DNA from 4 places in the Shewanella psychrotolerans genome. Region 4 is predicted to be linked to each of the others. Evidence: predicted binding sites of a transcription regulator. Region 4 holds the regulator's gene; each other region holds the start of a gene.
What was found. The regulator sigma-54, encoded in region 4, starts transcription at its own class of promoters, with help from an activator protein. The targets are predictions, from matches to a motif close to GTTGGCACGNNNNTNGNNT.

Region 1 (4,336 bases), 890 kb from region 4:
GTCAGAACCACGAACCATTAACTGCACTTTAATTTCAACAAGACGAGAACGTCCTTGACCTGGAAGATTAAACAAAAATGGCCTTGGCATACCGACATAGAAAGCTTCTCTGTTGTTAACTGGCTCCGTTTGCTCAGTCTCAACCTCGCCATCAGTTGCGTCAGCAACAGGCTCACTGGAGCCAAGAAAAAACCACAGTGCCACCGCGATGATTAAGACAACAATAAGACCGATGGCGCCAAATATAATCAATTTTTTCTTACTTTTAGGAGCAGCATTTTCTTCAAGTTCTAACGATTCTTCTTCTGCCATCTCTATTCCCTATCAACACTCAATATCATTATGATTTTTAGCACTTATTATTACACTTAGTATACAGCTAACTCTATAGGTTACCTGCTTATGCATAATAATCTATACCTGAACGATAACTTGTTGTGCTATTAGATGCGAATACGCTTTCTTCTGCTGATATTTCATCCATATCAGAGGCCGAACTATGACCATGTTCATTATTAGCATCAGATTCACCCTGCTCACGGCCACTTCCACCTTGTGAAACATTACTATCAGTGAGCTGCATACCTTGCTCAGCTAACAGCTCTCGCAAACGAGGAATAGCTTGTTCAACAAGATCTTTGGTCTGATGCTGCATCACTTGAAATTGAACCTGAGTTTGATCGCCATGCACCTGAATTCTTACCATCATATGACCGAGTTCAGGGGGATCGAGCCTAATTTCAGCATGTTGTACACCTTGTTTTACCATGGTCAACAACTGTTGTTGCATAACAGGAGAAAACTTTTGAATCATCTCTTGTATGTGTTGAGCTGGTTCACCATTAGGTTTTATAGATACTTGGTATTGAACAGGTGTTTCAGTTCGAATAAATGTCGTTCCATTCATCCCCTGATTTGTTGGCTTCGCTTCATTTAACTGAGTACCAATAGTATCTATGCCATCGGACTCGGTTACCATAGCGACAGAGAGTTTAGCAGTTGTAAAATCAACTCGCTTGTTTACGTCACTTGTTTGAGCGGTTTGAGCGGTTTGAGCGGTTTGAGAAAGGCTCGGCTCTGCCGTTATCACTGACTTTCCTGTTAAGTCACTCTTAAACTCGCCTAGAATTGACTTACGTTCACCAGATGTCCCTAGCGTTGTAGCAGGATCAACCGTTCCCGTCCCTTGCTGGACAGACTTATCTGCCACGGCTCCTTGAGAAATAGGTTTATCACTGACAGAAGAGGTGATTACTGCGCTAACATCAGTCTGTCGCACACTTTTAGTCTTTGCATCAAGTTCTCCAACTAGCTTGTTTGCATTTTCTATCAAGGATTTAAGATCTACGGGCATTGAGCGTTGATCTAATCCTTGCAGCGCAAACTTATTAACCTCGGTAATTAATGCTTGCAACATTTGTGCGGGTAACTCGATCAACTGTTCTTTCTCTAATCCAGTCTGCTTAACTAGGTTATCAATCTGAGTTGGTGTTAATTGCTCAATCAAAGCACCATTGAGCAGCATGTCACTATCTTCATCAACATCAACATCAACATCAACATCAACATCAACATCAACAGATTGTAGTGCGTCATCTATTTTCGCTGTAAGCGTTATGTCCACTATTCCTGCTTTATCGCCAATATAGCTCTGTGATGATGTTTGATCTAAATCCTCTTGTTCAGCGCCCAACTCCGGTTCGACTAGCTCTGTATTTACAAGCGGCAATTGTGCGCCGTCAGCGGCAATTGACTCATCTTCAGCAAACTGCACCGCAAGGTTTATTTGCGCTAATACGTTAGAAACACCGTCATTATCTTCACCTGTTTCGTCTATTAACTCAGCAGATTCAGAATCAGGTTTTTCAACACTGGCTTTCACTTTCTCGTCAGCATTCAAAGATGAGTTTGGAGATGAAGCCTCTGCTAAGGCTAAAGAAAAATCTTTATTTTCAGAGGAGTTAGAATCCGACTTGTTTGACTGTACCATTTGCTTTTCGGTACTAGCCTCGACTGTAGGTAACAGTACAGTATTCATTTGTGGCATAAACCCTCCAACACTCAACATGATAATTACGCGATATAGCCATGCTGTAAGCGTCAATAATTCGCTATTGCAATAGTCTAGATTCAGAAATAAAAGCAAATAGAATGCCAACTATCTCATTTACTTGATACTCAAAGAGGATAGCAAAAGTGCGACAAGCAGCACCTTAACGCGAGGCTGAAGTGATCACCTTCTCTTTCGAAAGAACTGCTGGGAAGCAAACTCGTCTGTTAACTTCTGCTCTTGCTTTAATTCAGCTAATTGACGTTTTGTTGCCTTTTTCTCTAATAACAGCTCCACAGCTTTCCGTTTTTGTTGTTTGCCTTGCCAATATTCTTGTCCTTTTAGACGTTGCTTATCCGACTCAGCAACGGCGTAGAGTTGCTTAGTAATTGCCTCATCAATTTGACGAATGAACTGATGAAACTGATGATAATTACTCGCGCTAATGACATGACCCTGCTGTTGTTCCATCTGTTTCATATAATCGAGACGATATTGTTGCAGCGCAGCCAACTGATCTTGGCATTTCTTATGAATAAGCTGAGCAGACTTGAGCTGAAGAGCGGCCTGCTCCTCAGCCTCTAAGGCTAACTTGAGCACAGTATCTAACGGGTCATGCTTTGCCATGCAATCCTCAGCCTAAATGAAAAATCGAAAACGATATTATGATGCAGCTCATACCTGACACTGGGCACTGAGTTGACCGAGCATCAAAGCGCTAGAGTCAAAACTAATAGCATCTTTCATCGTTTGCCGTAAAAATGCATTCATTGCGGGTTGCAACCTGATTGCATTATCGATACGCGGATCACTCCCTTGGGTATAAGCACCGATTGAGATAAGATCGCGATTTTGTTGATAAAGAGAATACATCTGTTTTACGCGTCTGGTCGCCTCAAGGTGTGCTTCAGATATGACCATTGGCGCCACACGGCTAATCGATGCCTCAACATCAATGGCAGGATAATGGCCTGAATCGGCCAAGGTACGAGACAGCACAATGTGACCATCTAAAATAGCTCGTGCGGCATCGGCTATCGGATCTTGCAGATCATCACCTTCGGTAAGTACCGTATAAAATGCCGTGATTGATCCTTGGCCAGCTCCACCGTTACCAGCTCGCTCAACTAACTTGGGTAACTTGGCAAACACCGAAGGCGGATAACCTTTGGTAGCAGGTGGCTCTCCCACCGCCAATGCGATTTCACGCTGGGCCTGAGCATAACGTGTCAAACTATCCATCAATAGCAGGACGTTGTAACCCAAATCGCGAAAATACTCTGCGATACGGGTGGATGTTTCACAGGCTCGAAGACGCATTAACGGTGATGTATCTGCGGGAGCTGCTACGACCACAGAGCGGGCGCGTCCCTCTTCACCTAAAATTTCTTCGATAAACTCTTTAACCTCTCGACCACGCTCACCCACCAGCCCGACCACAATCACATCGGCCGTGGTACCGCGGGTCATCATCCCAAGAAGCACACTTTTACCCACACCAGAGCCAGCAAACAAACCCATACGCTGTCCTTTGCCAACGGTTAGCATGGCGTTAATCGCTCGAACTCCAACATCTAAGGGTTCAGTAATTGCTCGTCTGGCAAGCGGATTTATCATCGCTGCATGGCGCGGGGCCTTCTGATCGGTATGAAGTTGGCCGAGTCCGTCTAATGGCACGCCATTACCATCAAGCACTCTGCCGAGTAACCCTAAACCGACATTTAGCCCAGTTTGCTCTCCCAGAGGCGTAACACGAGCACCGGGCATCACCCCTCTCAGTTCCTCTATCGGCATAAGGTATAGCAGTTCATCATCAAACCCAACCACTTCAGCAATCAATTCTCCAGCCATGGTGGCTATGCTACATAAGCTACCTACAGGCGCTCGACATCCTGTCGCCTCGAGCGTTAAGCCAACCACACGCACTAACTGCCCACTGGCATCAGGTATAAAGGGATGAACTTTCTGGGTATGCTGCTTAAGTTTATTCAGCAGTTGGTGTTGTCGGCTCTGCATCTTGCGGACCCTCAGCATCGGATGACGTACCTTCACTAGGCTCGTTGCTAGCAAGGGATTGGTTCTCTATAGGATCGGCAGAAGCATCTGACTCGGATGAGAGCGCTTCTGTTTGCTTAGCCTTACTTGACTGCTGTGCTAATTCCTGTTGCTGCTGTATTTTTTGCTGTTCAAGGTGATTATCGCTTTGGATCAAGTTTTCAAATACCGCTTTTATTCGAGTTTCTAAGCCCATATCAACCGTACTACGGGTGTTGTTGACAATACACT
Region 2 (4,336 bases), 820 kb from region 4:
GTATCTCACATTTAGCGGCTGAAATAGTGATAATGCTATGTCTTTGCAGCACACCTCTCAAGATAGCGGTAAATTCAATGCGTCAGCTTTCCTAACAAACAATCTTGCCTAGAAGAATAGCAAAAAAACTTAAGTATTCAGCGGCATTGCTATTTTCTCATCCAAACTAAATACGCCAGACTGACTGGCCAGCACCACCTATTACCATCAATGGCCAAGACGAAAGCGCTGAAAAATTAGCATGGGTGTTTTACAGGCACATGGCCAACAAAATAATAATGATCTTAATAAACCCTCCTTTTCTGACCATCATAAAAAAGCCCCGACACATTCATGTTCAGGGCTTTTTTAACGCTTACTCATCATCGCACCAAAATAGTGCTCAATGACTTAAAGACTTAAGAAGCGTCTTTTGAACTGCGGTTATGGCGCTTACGATCGTTCTCTGTTAAGTAACGCTTACGAACACGAATGCTCAATGGCGTAACTTCAACTAACTCATCATCATCAATGAACTCAAGCGCTTGCTCAAGAGTCAGGTTGATTGGCGTCGTTAGCACTTGCGCTTCATCGGTACCCGATGCACGCATGTTAGTTAGCTGCTTACCTTTAAGACAGTTAACCGTTAGGTCGTTAGAACGTGAGTGAATACCAACAACTTGGCCTTCATACACTTCAGTTGCATGACCAATAAACAGACGACCTCGATCCTGTAGACCAAATAGTGCGAAAGTCAGTGCTTTACCCGTTGCATTAGAGATCAATACGCCGTTAGCGCGTTGACCAATATCGCCACCTTTAACAGGACCATAATGATCGAATGTGTGGTAAATCAGACCAGTACCAGAAGTTGCAGTTAAGAACTCAGTTTGGAAACCGATTAAGCCACGGCTTGGGATAACGAAGTCGATACGAACACGACCCTTACCATCAAGCTGCATATCTTTCATTTCAGCTTTACGAATACCAAGCTTTTCAATAACCGTACCTTGATGTTCTTCTTCAACGTCAACAGTAACTGTTTCATATGGTTCACACATCTCGCCATCGATCTCTTTCATGATCACTTCTGGACGGGATACTGCTAATTCGTAGCCTTCACGACGCATGTTTTCAATTAAGATTGAAAGGTGAAGTTCACCACGACCTGAAACACGGAAACGATCTGGGCTGTCCGTTTCTTCAACACGGAGTGCAACGTTATGAACTAATTCCTGCTCTAGACGCTCAAGGATATTACGTGAAGTCACGTACTTACCTTCTTTACCCGCAAATGGTGAAGTGTTGACCTGGAAGGTCATGGTCAATGTTGGCTCATCAACAGAAAGCGGCGGCAATGCTTCAACTGCAGTAGTCGCACATACAGTGTCAGAAATCTTAAGCTCACCCAAGCCAGTAATCGCTACGATATCACCAGCGTTAGCCACTTCAACTTCAGTACGTTCTAGGCCCATGTAACCTAATACTTGGCCCATCTTGCCGTTACGCGTCTTACCATCAGCACCGACGATAGTCACTTGCTGGTTAGTCTTAACACTACCACGCTTAATACGACCGACACCGATAACACCAACATATGAGTTGTAATCAAGTTGCGAGATCTGCATTTGGAAGTCACCTTCCGAATCGGCATCTGGGAATGAAACTTTTTCAACGATAGTTTCAAAAAGCGGCGTCATATCAACACCAACTTCATCTGGATCTAAAGTTGCGTAACCGTTTAGCGCTGAAGCGTAAACGATTGGGAAGTCTAGTTGCTCATCAGTCGCACCTAAGTTATCGAACAGATCGAATACTTGGTCGATAACCCAATCAGGACGTGCACCTGGACGGTCAATTTTGTTGATAACAACGATTGGCTTTAAGCCTTGAGCGAATGCTTTCTTAGTTACGAAGCGAGTTTGTGGCATTGGACCATCAACCGCGTCAACTAATAGTAATACACAATCAACCATAGATAGAACACGCTCTACCTCACCACCGAAGTCGGCGTGGCCAGGAGTGTCAACGATGTTGATGCGGTAATCGTTCCACTTGATGGCAGTATTCTTTGCAAGAATCGTGATTCCACGCTCCTTTTCAAGATCGTTCGAATCCATCACCCGCTCAGCGGCCTCTCCTCGAGTTTCAAGGGTTCCAGACTGTGCCAGCAACTTATCAACCAAGGTTGTTTTACCATGGTCAACGTGTGCAATAATGGCGATGTTACGTAAATTCTCTAACACGGATAAACCTCTTACCATCAAAAAAATAGGGTATTGATAACAGCTAATAATAATAGCTGTTGCAATAAAAAACGTGTCATTCTACTCTAGCCGAGGGCTCTCGCACAGGATTATTTTTTAGTCAGCTATGAATAGTCATGTTTATCATGGTGCGCACCAAGATGGTGACCGCACCACAAAAAGGCAGCTGCCGCACCAAGTTGGTGCAAAATTGTCGAGCCTGAATTTCCCCCTTCTTTTCAAATCATTATTAATCAATAAGTTAATAACTTGGCACGAGTCTAGCTTTACATTGGCCAGAACCGCGTTAAGCGCTACGTTGAATTATAAAAAAGAAGGGCATCCCCTCTACCCTACTCGGAGACTTTAGAATGTCAGTTGAATCAGTTTTACAACAACTAGAAGAACTTGAAGTTAAGTTTGTTGATTTGCGTTTTACGGATACTAAAGGTAAGGAGCAGCATGTTTCTATTCCTGCTCACCAAGTTGATGCCGATTTCTTTGAAGACGGTAAAATGTTCGATGGTTCATCAATCTCTGGCTGGAAAGGCATTAACGAATCAGACATGGTGCTGATGCCAGATCCTACGACATTTGTATTGGACCCTTTCACAGAAGAAACCACTGCTCTTATCCGTTGTGACATTCTTGAGCCAGGTACTATGACTGGTTATGACCGCGATCCACGCTCTATCGCTAAAAAAGCAGAAGAGTACCTAATCTCTACTGGTATCGCAGACACTGTATTGATTGGTCCAGAGCCAGAATTCTTCCTATTTGACGATGTTAAGTTTGGTACCGACATGTCAGGTTGTTTCGTTAAGCTAGATGCTAAAGAAGCGGCTTGGAACTCAGGAACTCACTACGAAGATGGCAACACGGGTCACCGTCCATTTGTTAAAGGTGGTTACTTCCCTGTAGCACCAGTTGATTCTTCACAAGATCTACGTAGCGCAATGTGTCTTGTACTAGAAGAGATGGGTCAAGTTGTTGAAGCACATCACCACGAAGTAGCAACCGCGGGTCAAAACGAAATTGCTACTCGCTTCAACACGCTAACTGGAAAGGCTGATGAAATTCAGATCCTTAAGTATGTTGTGCACAACATGGCACACGCATATGGCAAAACAGCAACCTTTATGCCTAAGCCAATCGTTGGTGACAACGGTAGCGGTATGCACGTTCACCAATCACTAGCAAAAGACGGTGTTAACTTGTTCTCTGGTGACAAATATGCAGGTCTAAGTGAAACTGCACTTTACTACATAGGTGGTATTATCAAGCACGCTCGCGCGCTTAACGCTTTCACTAACCCAAGCACTAACTCTTACAAGCGTTTGGTTCCACATTTTGAAGCACCAGTAATGCTGGCCTACTCGGCACGTAACCGCTCTGCTTCTATCCGTATCCCTGTGGTACCAAGCCCGAAAGCTCGTCGTATTGAGACTCGCTTCCCAGATCCAACCGCTAACCCATACTTAGCGTTTGCAGCACTACTCATGGCTGGCCTTGACGGTATCCAAAACAAGATCCACCCAGGTGAAGCGATGGATAAAGATCTATACGATCTACCTGCTGAAGAAGCGGCTGAAATCCCACAAGTTGCAACCTCTCTAGAGAATGCACTTGAGAACCTAGCAGCTGATCACGAGTTCTTAACTAAAGGCGGCGTATTCAGCGAAGATTTCATCGAATCTTATATTGCACTGAAAACAGCTGAAGCTGAGCGTGTGTCTCGCACCACTCACCCAGTTGAATTCGAGCTTTACTACAGCTTGTAATCAGTTAAATTAGTAATAAAAACCGCCTAAATGGGCGGTTTTTTTATGCCCAAAAATCCCCCTTTAAAAAGAGTTATGCAATGCATTTAGCGATGTGATCGCTCACGTTATAACACTAAGCGCTATGGCAGAAATCAAGATCCGAGTAGTGATGCGACTTCCGCAAGATTAAGCAAAAAATTTCACTCCCTCCCATAGTTAAAATGATTTATCTTTATCACCAAACTGCTATGATGATCAGGCCGTTAATTTACCATAGAATCAATTATGTCTATCCGTTCTCCTTTTGAATGCTTCACCTGGAAAAGTGATATTTTTAGTTGCGACAGT
Region 3 (4,336 bases), 890 kb from region 4:
AGCTGATCGTATTGACGGATCTCACTGAAACGCGCTTGCTACAAAAAAATCTGTCTCATCTTCAGCGTCTTTCTGCTTTAGGAAAAATGGTGGCAAGCCTTGCACATCAAGTCAGAACGCCACTTTCTGCTGCATTACTTTATGCTTCTAATCTCGCTAGCCCTAAGCTAAGCCAAGATGCAAGGCAACGATTTCAATCTAAACTCATCGATCGGCTTAATGAACTTTCGCAGCAAGTCGATGATATGTTGTTGATGGCGAAAGGAAGACAACAGGAACTCACCGATGTAACAACTATGGCCGATGTTGTCGATGCCGTGGTGGCCAATTGTGAGCCAATCGCTCAGCGTAAAGGATGCCTTTTGCAGTTAGAGGTTCGCTCTGAACAGGCTTTTATGGCTAATCGTCCAGCGTTAAGTTCAGCAATTAACAATTTGGTGATTAACAGTGTAGAGGCTGGAGCCACCAACATCATTATCCGTTCTATCGATGATGGTCAGCAAATAAAGTTTGAGGTGATTGATAATGGTAAAGGGCTAGATAAATCGATGCAGGAACAAGTGTTGGAGCCATTCTTTACCACAAAAGCACAAGGCACTGGCTTAGGTCTTGCTGTCGTGCAAACCGTTGTTGCAAATCATCATGGTCGCTTGCAATTAAATTGTATAAAGGGACAAGGCTGTGTTGCATCGTTTACCGTACCTGCAATGATTACCGAGCCCAATGAGGAAATTGATCATGGCTGAAGCAAAAATCCTATTAGTAGAAGATGATGCTTCGTTAAGAGAAGCGTTGATCGATACGTTATTGTTAGCTCAGTATGAGTGCGTCGATGTTGAGTCTGCTGAAGAAGCGATCGTTGCACTTAAGTCGCATCATTTTGATATGGTGATCAGTGATGTACAGATGGAGGGGATTGGCGGCTTAGGCTTGCTAAGTTATTTACAACAACATTGTAGCCAACTGCCCATTTTATTAATGACGGCGTTTGCGACAATAGATAATGCCGTTAGCGCTATAAAACTTGGTGCAGTTGATTATCTTGCAAAACCGTTTGCCCCCGAAGTGTTGTTAAACCAAGTATCCCGTTACCTTAAGCCGAAATTAGTTGAGAATCAGCCTATTGCCGCCGATGAAAAAAGTTTGGCACTATTGGCATTGGCGCAAAAGGTTGCTCACTCAGATGCGTCAGTGATGATTTTAGGTCCGAGCGGATCAGGTAAAGAGGTATTGGCGAGGTACATACATCAGCATAGTCCCCGTTGTGATAACCCTTTTGTTGCAATTAACTGCGCTGCGATTCCTGAGAACATGCTTGAAGCAACGCTTTTTGGATATGAAAAAGGAGCGTTTACTGGGGCTTATCAAGCATGTCCTGGCAAGTTTGAGCAAGCTCAAGGTGGGACATTATTGCTTGATGAAATTTCAGAAATGGATTTGGGATTACAAGCCAAATTGTTGCGTGTTCTCCAAGAGCGAGAGGTTGAACGTCTTGGTGGCCGCAAAACGATTAAGCTAGATGTGAGAGTCTTAGCCACGTCAAACCGAGATCTAAAAGCGTATGCTGATAAGGGAGAGTTTCGTGAAGACCTTTATTACCGTATCAATGTATTCCCTTTGACATGGCCTGCATTGCATCAAAGGCCTGCCGATATATTACCCTTGGCACGGCATTTAGTATTAAGGCATGCCAAGCAAGCTGGGCTTGCTCAAGCGCCTGAGTTAGACGAGACTGCCAGTCGGCGATTACTCGCTTATCGGTGGCCTGGTAATGTGCGAGAGTTAGACAATGTGGTTCAACGCGCCATGATTTTACAATCTGGTGAGTTTATTACTGCAAGCGATATTATTATTGATACTCAAGATGTCGTTATTGATCCTGAGTCGTTAAGTGTTACAGCTGATAAACAAAGTGAGCCAGAAGGGCTTGGCGATGAGTTAAAAGCGCAGGAACATGTCATTATTTTAGAAACATTGTCTCAGTGTAAAGGCAGTCGAAAGTTGGTAGCTGAAAAGCTAGGTATCAGTGCTAGAACCCTCAGGTATAAGATGGCCAGAATGAGAGATGCGGGTATCCAAATCCCTGCGTAAACAGCGCTAGATTCCCATTAAAATAAGGTGATTTGCTTGGCATCTCACCTTATTTTCATCTCCTTTCTCATACAAAACTTCTTCATGATTCAGTTTGGCAAATATATTGCATAGACCTAAGTAACATTGATTTTTCGTCAAATTAACGGCGAGTGCGAGGTTAAAATGCAGATAAGTGCTAACTCACTATTACAAGAGATGCAATCGCTTTCAGGTGAAATAAAGCCTGGAGCAATCACTTCTGGCATCACTCAGCAAGTGGCCAACACCAGTGGTAGTGATTTTGGTGATCTGCTGTCACAAGCTGTTGGAAATGTAAACGCGCTTCAGGCCAACTCATCTTCACTACAGAGTCGTCTCGATATGGGCGATACCCGAGTTACGCTGTCTGATACCGTGATTGCTCGAGAAAAATCCAGCGTAGCGTTTGAAGCAACAGTGCAGGTAAGAAATAAACTGGTAGAAGCTTATAAAGAGATCATGAGCATGCCCGTTTAATGGGTTTCGTTTCTCCATAACGAACGCATTAATGATTAAGTTTAATTTGACGATTCTAAAACAGTAGGTATCTATAGTGAGCACAGATATGGTAGTGGGAACAAACTCTACAGGCGATATGTTAGCCAGTGGAGTCCAAGAAGAGCATAAGCCAAGCGGCGGTGCTTTTGGCGGTGTCGACATGCTACGTCAGGTCACTATGATCTTAGCGCTAGCCATTTGTTTGGCGTTGGCAGTATTTGTCATGTTATGGGCTCAAGAGCCAGAATATCGCCCGCTCGGAAAGATGAGTACCGATGAGATGGTGCAGGTGCTGGATGTTTTAGATAAGAATAAAGTTAAATATCAAATTGATGTTGATGTCTTAAAGGTTCCAGAAGATCAATATCAACAAGTCAAAATGATGTTAAGTCGGGCGGGCGTGGACAATAGTGCTGCTCAAAGTGATTACCTTTCTCAAGATAGTGGTTTTGGTGTGAGCCAGAGAATGGAGCAAGCGCGACTTAAACATAGTCAGGAACAAAACTTAGCCAGAACCATTGAAGAGCTTAAAAGCGTAAGTCGCGCTAAAGTTATTTTAGCCATTCCCAAAGAAAACGTATTTGCGAGAAATCGCTCTAAGCCAAGTGCAACCGTGGTGGTTAACACTCGCCGCAGCGGTCTTGGCCAAGAAGAGGTGGATTCGATCGTCGATATCGTTGCATCTGCGGTTCATGGCTTAGAGCCGACTCGGGTTACTGTTACCGATTCGAATGGACGTTTATTGAATTCTGGTAGTCAAGATGCGGTGTCAGCTAGAGCACGTCGAGAGCTTGAACTAGTTCAGCAAAAAGAAGCGGAATATCGCAATAAGATTGAATCTATATTGATGCCAATTCTTGGGCCTGAAAATTTCACCGCTCAAGTCGATGTTAATATGGATTTTACTGCCGTTGAGCAAACAGCTAAGCGTTATAACCCCGATTTGCCTGCTGTGCGCAGTGAGATGACGGTAGAGAATAATTCGACAGGCTCATCAACCGGTGGAATTCCTGGCGCCTTAACTAATCAACCGCCAATGGAAGCGAATATTCCTCAAAATGCGACGGGTGCGCAAGAGTCGACAACGAATCCTGGATCGAGTCACAAAGAGGCAACGCGCAACTACGAACTCGATACGACGATTAGTCATACACGCCAGCAAATTGGTGTGGTAAGACGTGTCAGCGTGTCTGTTGCAGTTGATTTTAAGACAGGAGCAGCAGGAGAAGATGGACAAGTTTCTCGGGTTGCCAGAACTGAGCAAGAGCTGACAAATATCAGACGTTTACTTGAGGGTGCGGTTGGTTTTAATACTCAGAGAGGTGACATGATTGAGGTGGTTACCGTGCCATTTATGGATCAACTGGTTGAGGAAGCCCCTGCTGCTGAAATCTGGGAAGAACCTTGGTTCTGGCGGGCAATCAAATTAGTCATGGGTGGCATTATTATATTGGCGTTAATCATCTTTGTTGTGCGTCCAATGCTGAAGCGACTCATTTATCCTGACGCCAACAATATGCCTGATGAACCCTCTTTAGGCGGTGAACTCGCAGAAATTGAAGATCAATATGCGGCAGATACGCTGGGTATGTTAAATCGTCCTGATGCGGAGTACAGTTATGCTGACGACGGTTCTATTTTGATCCCCGATCTACATAAAGATGATGATATGATTAAGGCTATACGCGCATTAGTTGCCAATGAGCCTGAATTGTCAACGCAGGTA
Region 4 (4,336 bases):
TAAAATCTCTGCCGCTAGCCAAGAAGCCGATATTAAGAATAATCAGATTATCTTCAATGGCCCTGTTGAAGTAACCCAAGGCTCAATAAAGATCCTAGCAGATGAGTTACGCGCATTTAGCAAAGAAAACAGCAGCGGAAAAATTCTCGTCGCGACAGGTGATCCAGCAACATATACTCAAGTGATGGAAAATGGACGGCCAGCTTCAGCCAGCGCCAAAGAGATCCGCTACGAGCTATCCAGCCGTACCCTGACACTGATAGGTAATGCCACCCTCGAACAAGAAGGCAGCCAAGTGACAGGTGACCAGATCCGTTACAATATTGAACAACAGCAACTGATTGCCGAAAGCACGGGTAACGACCGAGTGATCACTATCATTCAACCTGAAAATTACCAAGAAACCCCGAAAACTCCCGCTGAAGAGCAACCTAAGCAGCAGGAAAAGCAATGACAGATATGACATTAAAAGCGGTTAATTTAGCTAAAAGCTATAAAAGTCGCGCAGTTGTTCAAGATGTAAGCTTAACCGTAAGAACAGGACAGATCGTGGGGCTACTCGGCCCCAACGGAGCAGGAAAAACGACCACGTTTTATATGGTTGTGGGTCTAGTTCAGAGCGATAAAGGACGTATCTTTATCGATGAAGACGACCTCACCTTAGACCCTATGCATCTGCGAGCTCGCAAAGGGATTGGCTACCTGCCACAAGAAGCGAGTATCTTTAGAAAGCTTTCGGTACACGACAACATAATGGCCGTACTGCAAACACGAAGAGAACTCAGCAACGATCAACGTGAAGAGCAGTTAGAACACCTGCTAGAAGAGTTTCACATCACCCATATTCGTGATAGCCAAGGCATGGCACTATCGGGAGGCGAGCGTCGCCGAGTAGAAATTGCCAGAGCGTTAGCCGCTAACCCTAAGTTTATTTTGCTCGATGAGCCCTTCGCTGGCGTCGATCCTATATCAGTTATCGACATTAAGAAAATTATCGAGCAGCTGAAAAATCGCGGCCTAGGTGTATTAATCACCGACCATAATGTGCGCGAAACTCTCGATGTTTGTGAGAAAGCATACATTGTGAGTCATGGCAATTTGATTGCCGAGGGAACTCCTGCTGAAATCTTAGACAACCAGCAAGTACGAGCGGTGTACTTAGGTGAACAATTCAAGCTATAGTTAATCTTATAAGCGATCGGCATAGGAGATCCCTCCTATGCCGTACATAATTAATATTTGCCTTTAACCAATTAAGGCTACCAATAAAGCTTTCTCATTTTATAATTAGAAACAAGGGAATAGCAGTACAATGAAAGCGTCACTTCAGCTCAAAATGGGTCAGCATTTAACCATGACACCCCAGTTACAACAAGCGATTCGTTTGTTGCAATTGTCGTCATTGGAACTGCAACAAGAGATCCAGCAGGCATTAGAATCTAACCCTCTTTTAGAGTTAGATGAGGAGCAAGAGGGCGCCGATAGCGACGCTCGAGAAGAGCGCAATGATAATAATGAAACCTACGAAGTCGATTACGATAATAAGCTGCAAGTTGACTCCAGCGAGGACAATTCTGGCTTAGAAACATCCGACGCGCTCACCCAAGATTCCATGCCTGATGAACTCCCCGTTGATACCACGTGGGATGAGGTATACACAGCCTCATCTAACTCCAGTTCAGGCGCGATGCGCGACGATGATATGCCTTTTCAAGGGGAAACGACTGAAGGCTTGTATGAACACCTCGAGTGGCAAAAAAATCTCACTCCCTTTTCAGATAACGATTTAGCCATCGCTACAGCCATTATAGATGCCATCGACGAACGCGGTTACCTCACGCAAACCTGCGACGATATTCTTGAAGCCATGGGCGATCCAGAAATCGAACTCGATGAGATCGAAGCGGTACTCAAACGCGTCCAGCATTTCGATCCTATTGGCGTTGCCGCCCGAGATCTCAGTGAATGCTTAACCATTCAATTAGCGCAGTACAGTGATGATACACCGCATATAGCTAATGCAAGAATGCTCATTAGTGAACATTTAGATCTTATCGCGGGTAGAGATTTTCGCCTATTGATGCGTAAAACTAAGCTAAAAGAAGACGATTTACGTGATGCGATCTCACTGATCCAGACGCTCAATCCGCGTCCTGGACTGGCAATCACCGCCAGCCGCGACGAGTATGTTATCCCAGATGTCACCGTGACGAAGAAAAAAGGTCGCTGGGTCGTAGAGCTTAATCCCGATAGTATGCCTAAAATTAATGTAAATCAGCATTATGCCGCTATGGCTCGCAGCACTAAGAGCCAGGCGGATGGACAGTTTATTAGGGGCCACCTACAAGAAGCGAAATGGTTCTTGAAAAGTTTGGAGAGCCGCAACGAAACCCTGTTAAAAGTCACCAACTGTATTGTTGATTTTCAGCAAGGCTTCTTTGAGTTTGGCGAAGAAGCGATGAAGCCGATGGTGCTAAACGACATTGCAGAAGCCGTTGAAATGCATGAATCGACTATCTCTCGAGTAACAACGCAAAAATATATGCACACCCCGAGAGGCATTTTTGAACTAAAATACTTTTTCTCTAGCCATGTGGGAACCGACGATGGTGGTGAGTGCTCTTCTACTGCAATACGGGCATTTATTAAAAAGCTCGTCGCAGCGGAAAACCAAAAGAAACCACTAAGTGACAGCAAAATGGCTCAACTTTTGGCGGAGCAAGGCATAAAAGTTGCGAGACGTACAATTGCTAAATATCGAGAGGCATTATTAATACCGCCATCGAACCAACGTAAAAGTTTGTAATCAACAACTGGAAACCGGAGGAGTGAATTTATGCAAATAAACCTTACAGGGCACCACATTGAGATAACCCAATCTCTACGGAACTATGTTGAAGAGAAATTCACAAAGCTTGAACGACATTTCGATCAGATCAATAATGTCCACGTTATATTAAATGTCGAAAAATTGATGCAAAAAGTTGAAGCCAAGTTACATCTCCGTGGTGGAGAAGTCTTCGCGACATCGGAACACGCGGATATGTACGCCGCGATAGACTCCCTGATCGATAAATTAGATCGTCAGGTTATTAAACACAAAGAGAAGCAAACTAAACATTAACGATGGAACTTAGTACCATCCTGCGGCCGGAGTGCACAACCTGCGCCACTCCGGGCAGTAAGAAAAAGGTACTGGAACTTATCAGCGACTTAGCCGCTGTCCAGTACCCCACCCTTTCCTCTCAAGAGATATTTGAAAGTCTTCTGGCGAGAGAAAAAATGGGCAGCACAGGTATAGGCAATGGTATTGCGATTCCTCATGGGCGACTAACCAACATAGATCAACCCGTCGCCGTACTGATAAAGTGTGCTGAACCAATCGCATTTGATGCCATTGATAATCAGCCAGTCGATATCTTATTTGCGTTACTCGTGCCCGCAGATCAATGCGAGCAACACCTTAGTACATTAGCCGCTATGGCTGAGAAGTTAAATGATAAAGCCATCATGAAACAGCTAAGGAAAACCCAAGATGAAGCAGAGCTATATCAGGTGATCACTCAATGAAGTTAGTCATAGTATCCGGGCGCTCAGGATCGGGAAAATCAGTAGCACTAAGAGTGTTAGAGGATCTCGGGTACTACTGTGTCGACAATCTGCCATTACAGATGATAGAGTCGCTGTTAGCCCAGCTCAAAGGCAGTAACGATTTGGTCGCCATTAGCGTCGACGTTCGTAATATTCCAACCCAAGATCTTAAATTGGATCAGCAATTAGCTAATCTTCCTAAAGATATCGAACTATTGAGCTTTTTTCTTAACTCGTCAGATGAAGTACTGCTTAAGCGATATAGCGAAACCCGCAGGTTACATCCACTCTCGCGCGCTCAAGTCTCACTGAAAGAAGCAATTAAGCTTGAAGGCAAAATGCTCGAGCCAATCTCTAATGTGGTTGACCATTATATCGATACCTCAAACCTCAATATCTATGATTTAAGTGACAAAGTAAGAGAGATCTTACTCGGTACCATTGATAAAGAGCTAGTGATCAACTTTGAGTCATTTGGCTTTAAATATGGACTGCCTACTGAAGCCGATTTTATGTTTGATGTGCGTTTTTTGCCCAATCCTCACTGGGAACAAGAGCTAAGACCACTAACAGGCTTAGATGAGCCTGTGCAGCAGTTTTTAAGCCAGCAACCTTTAGTGAACAAGTTTATTTGGCAAATCGAAAATCTTATCGAAACTTGGTTACCTCACCTCGAACGTAACAATCGTAGCTACCTCACTATCGCTATTGGATGTACTGGAGGCCAGCATAGATCTGTCTATGT

Region 1: K0I62_RS12960 (flagellar hook-length control protein FliK) is a predicted target of sigma-54. The motif match lies at 2,141-2,159, and genes of this name have one in related genera.
Region 2: glnA (glutamate--ammonia ligase) is a predicted target of sigma-54. The motif match lies at 2,495-2,513, and genes of this name have one in related genera.
Region 3: fliE (flagellar hook-basal body complex protein FliE) is a predicted target of sigma-54. The motif match lies at 2,185-2,203, and genes of this name have one in related genera.

What each region holds. Positions count from the first base shown of each region.
Region 1 covers NZ_CP080419.1:2,924,992-2,929,327, forward strand. The annotation lists gene fliL (flagellar basal body-associated protein FliL) at 1-312, opposite strand, end outside; gene K0I62_RS12960 (flagellar hook-length control protein FliK) at 401-2,047, opposite strand; gene fliJ (flagellar export protein FliJ) at 2,234-2,677, opposite strand; gene fliI (flagellar protein export ATPase FliI) at 2,726-4,066, opposite strand; gene fliH (flagellar assembly protein FliH) at 4,035-4,336, opposite strand, start outside.
Region 2 covers NZ_CP080419.1:265,758-270,093, reverse strand. The annotation lists gene typA (translational GTPase TypA) at 399-2,225, opposite strand; gene glnA (glutamate--ammonia ligase) at 2,597-4,006, shown strand; gene K0I62_RS01275 (N-acetyl-ornithine deacetylase) at 4,274-4,336, shown strand, end outside.
Region 3 covers NZ_CP080419.1:2,931,072-2,935,407, reverse strand. The annotation lists gene K0I62_RS13000 (sensor histidine kinase) at 1-746, shown strand, start outside; gene K0I62_RS12995 (sigma-54-dependent transcriptional regulator) at 739-2,091, shown strand; gene fliE (flagellar hook-basal body complex protein FliE) at 2,257-2,589, shown strand; gene fliF (flagellar basal-body MS-ring/collar protein FliF) at 2,678-4,336, shown strand, end outside.
Region 4 covers NZ_CP080419.1:3,817,171-3,821,506, forward strand. The annotation lists gene lptA (lipopolysaccharide transport periplasmic protein LptA) at 1-454, shown strand, start outside; gene lptB (LPS export ABC transporter ATP-binding protein) at 451-1,182, shown strand; gene K0I62_RS16820 (RNA polymerase factor sigma-54) at 1,313-2,806, shown strand; gene hpf (ribosome hibernation promoting factor) at 2,837-3,124, shown strand; gene ptsN (PTS IIA-like nitrogen regulatory protein PtsN) at 3,127-3,570, shown strand; gene rapZ (RNase adapter RapZ) at 3,567-4,336, shown strand, end outside.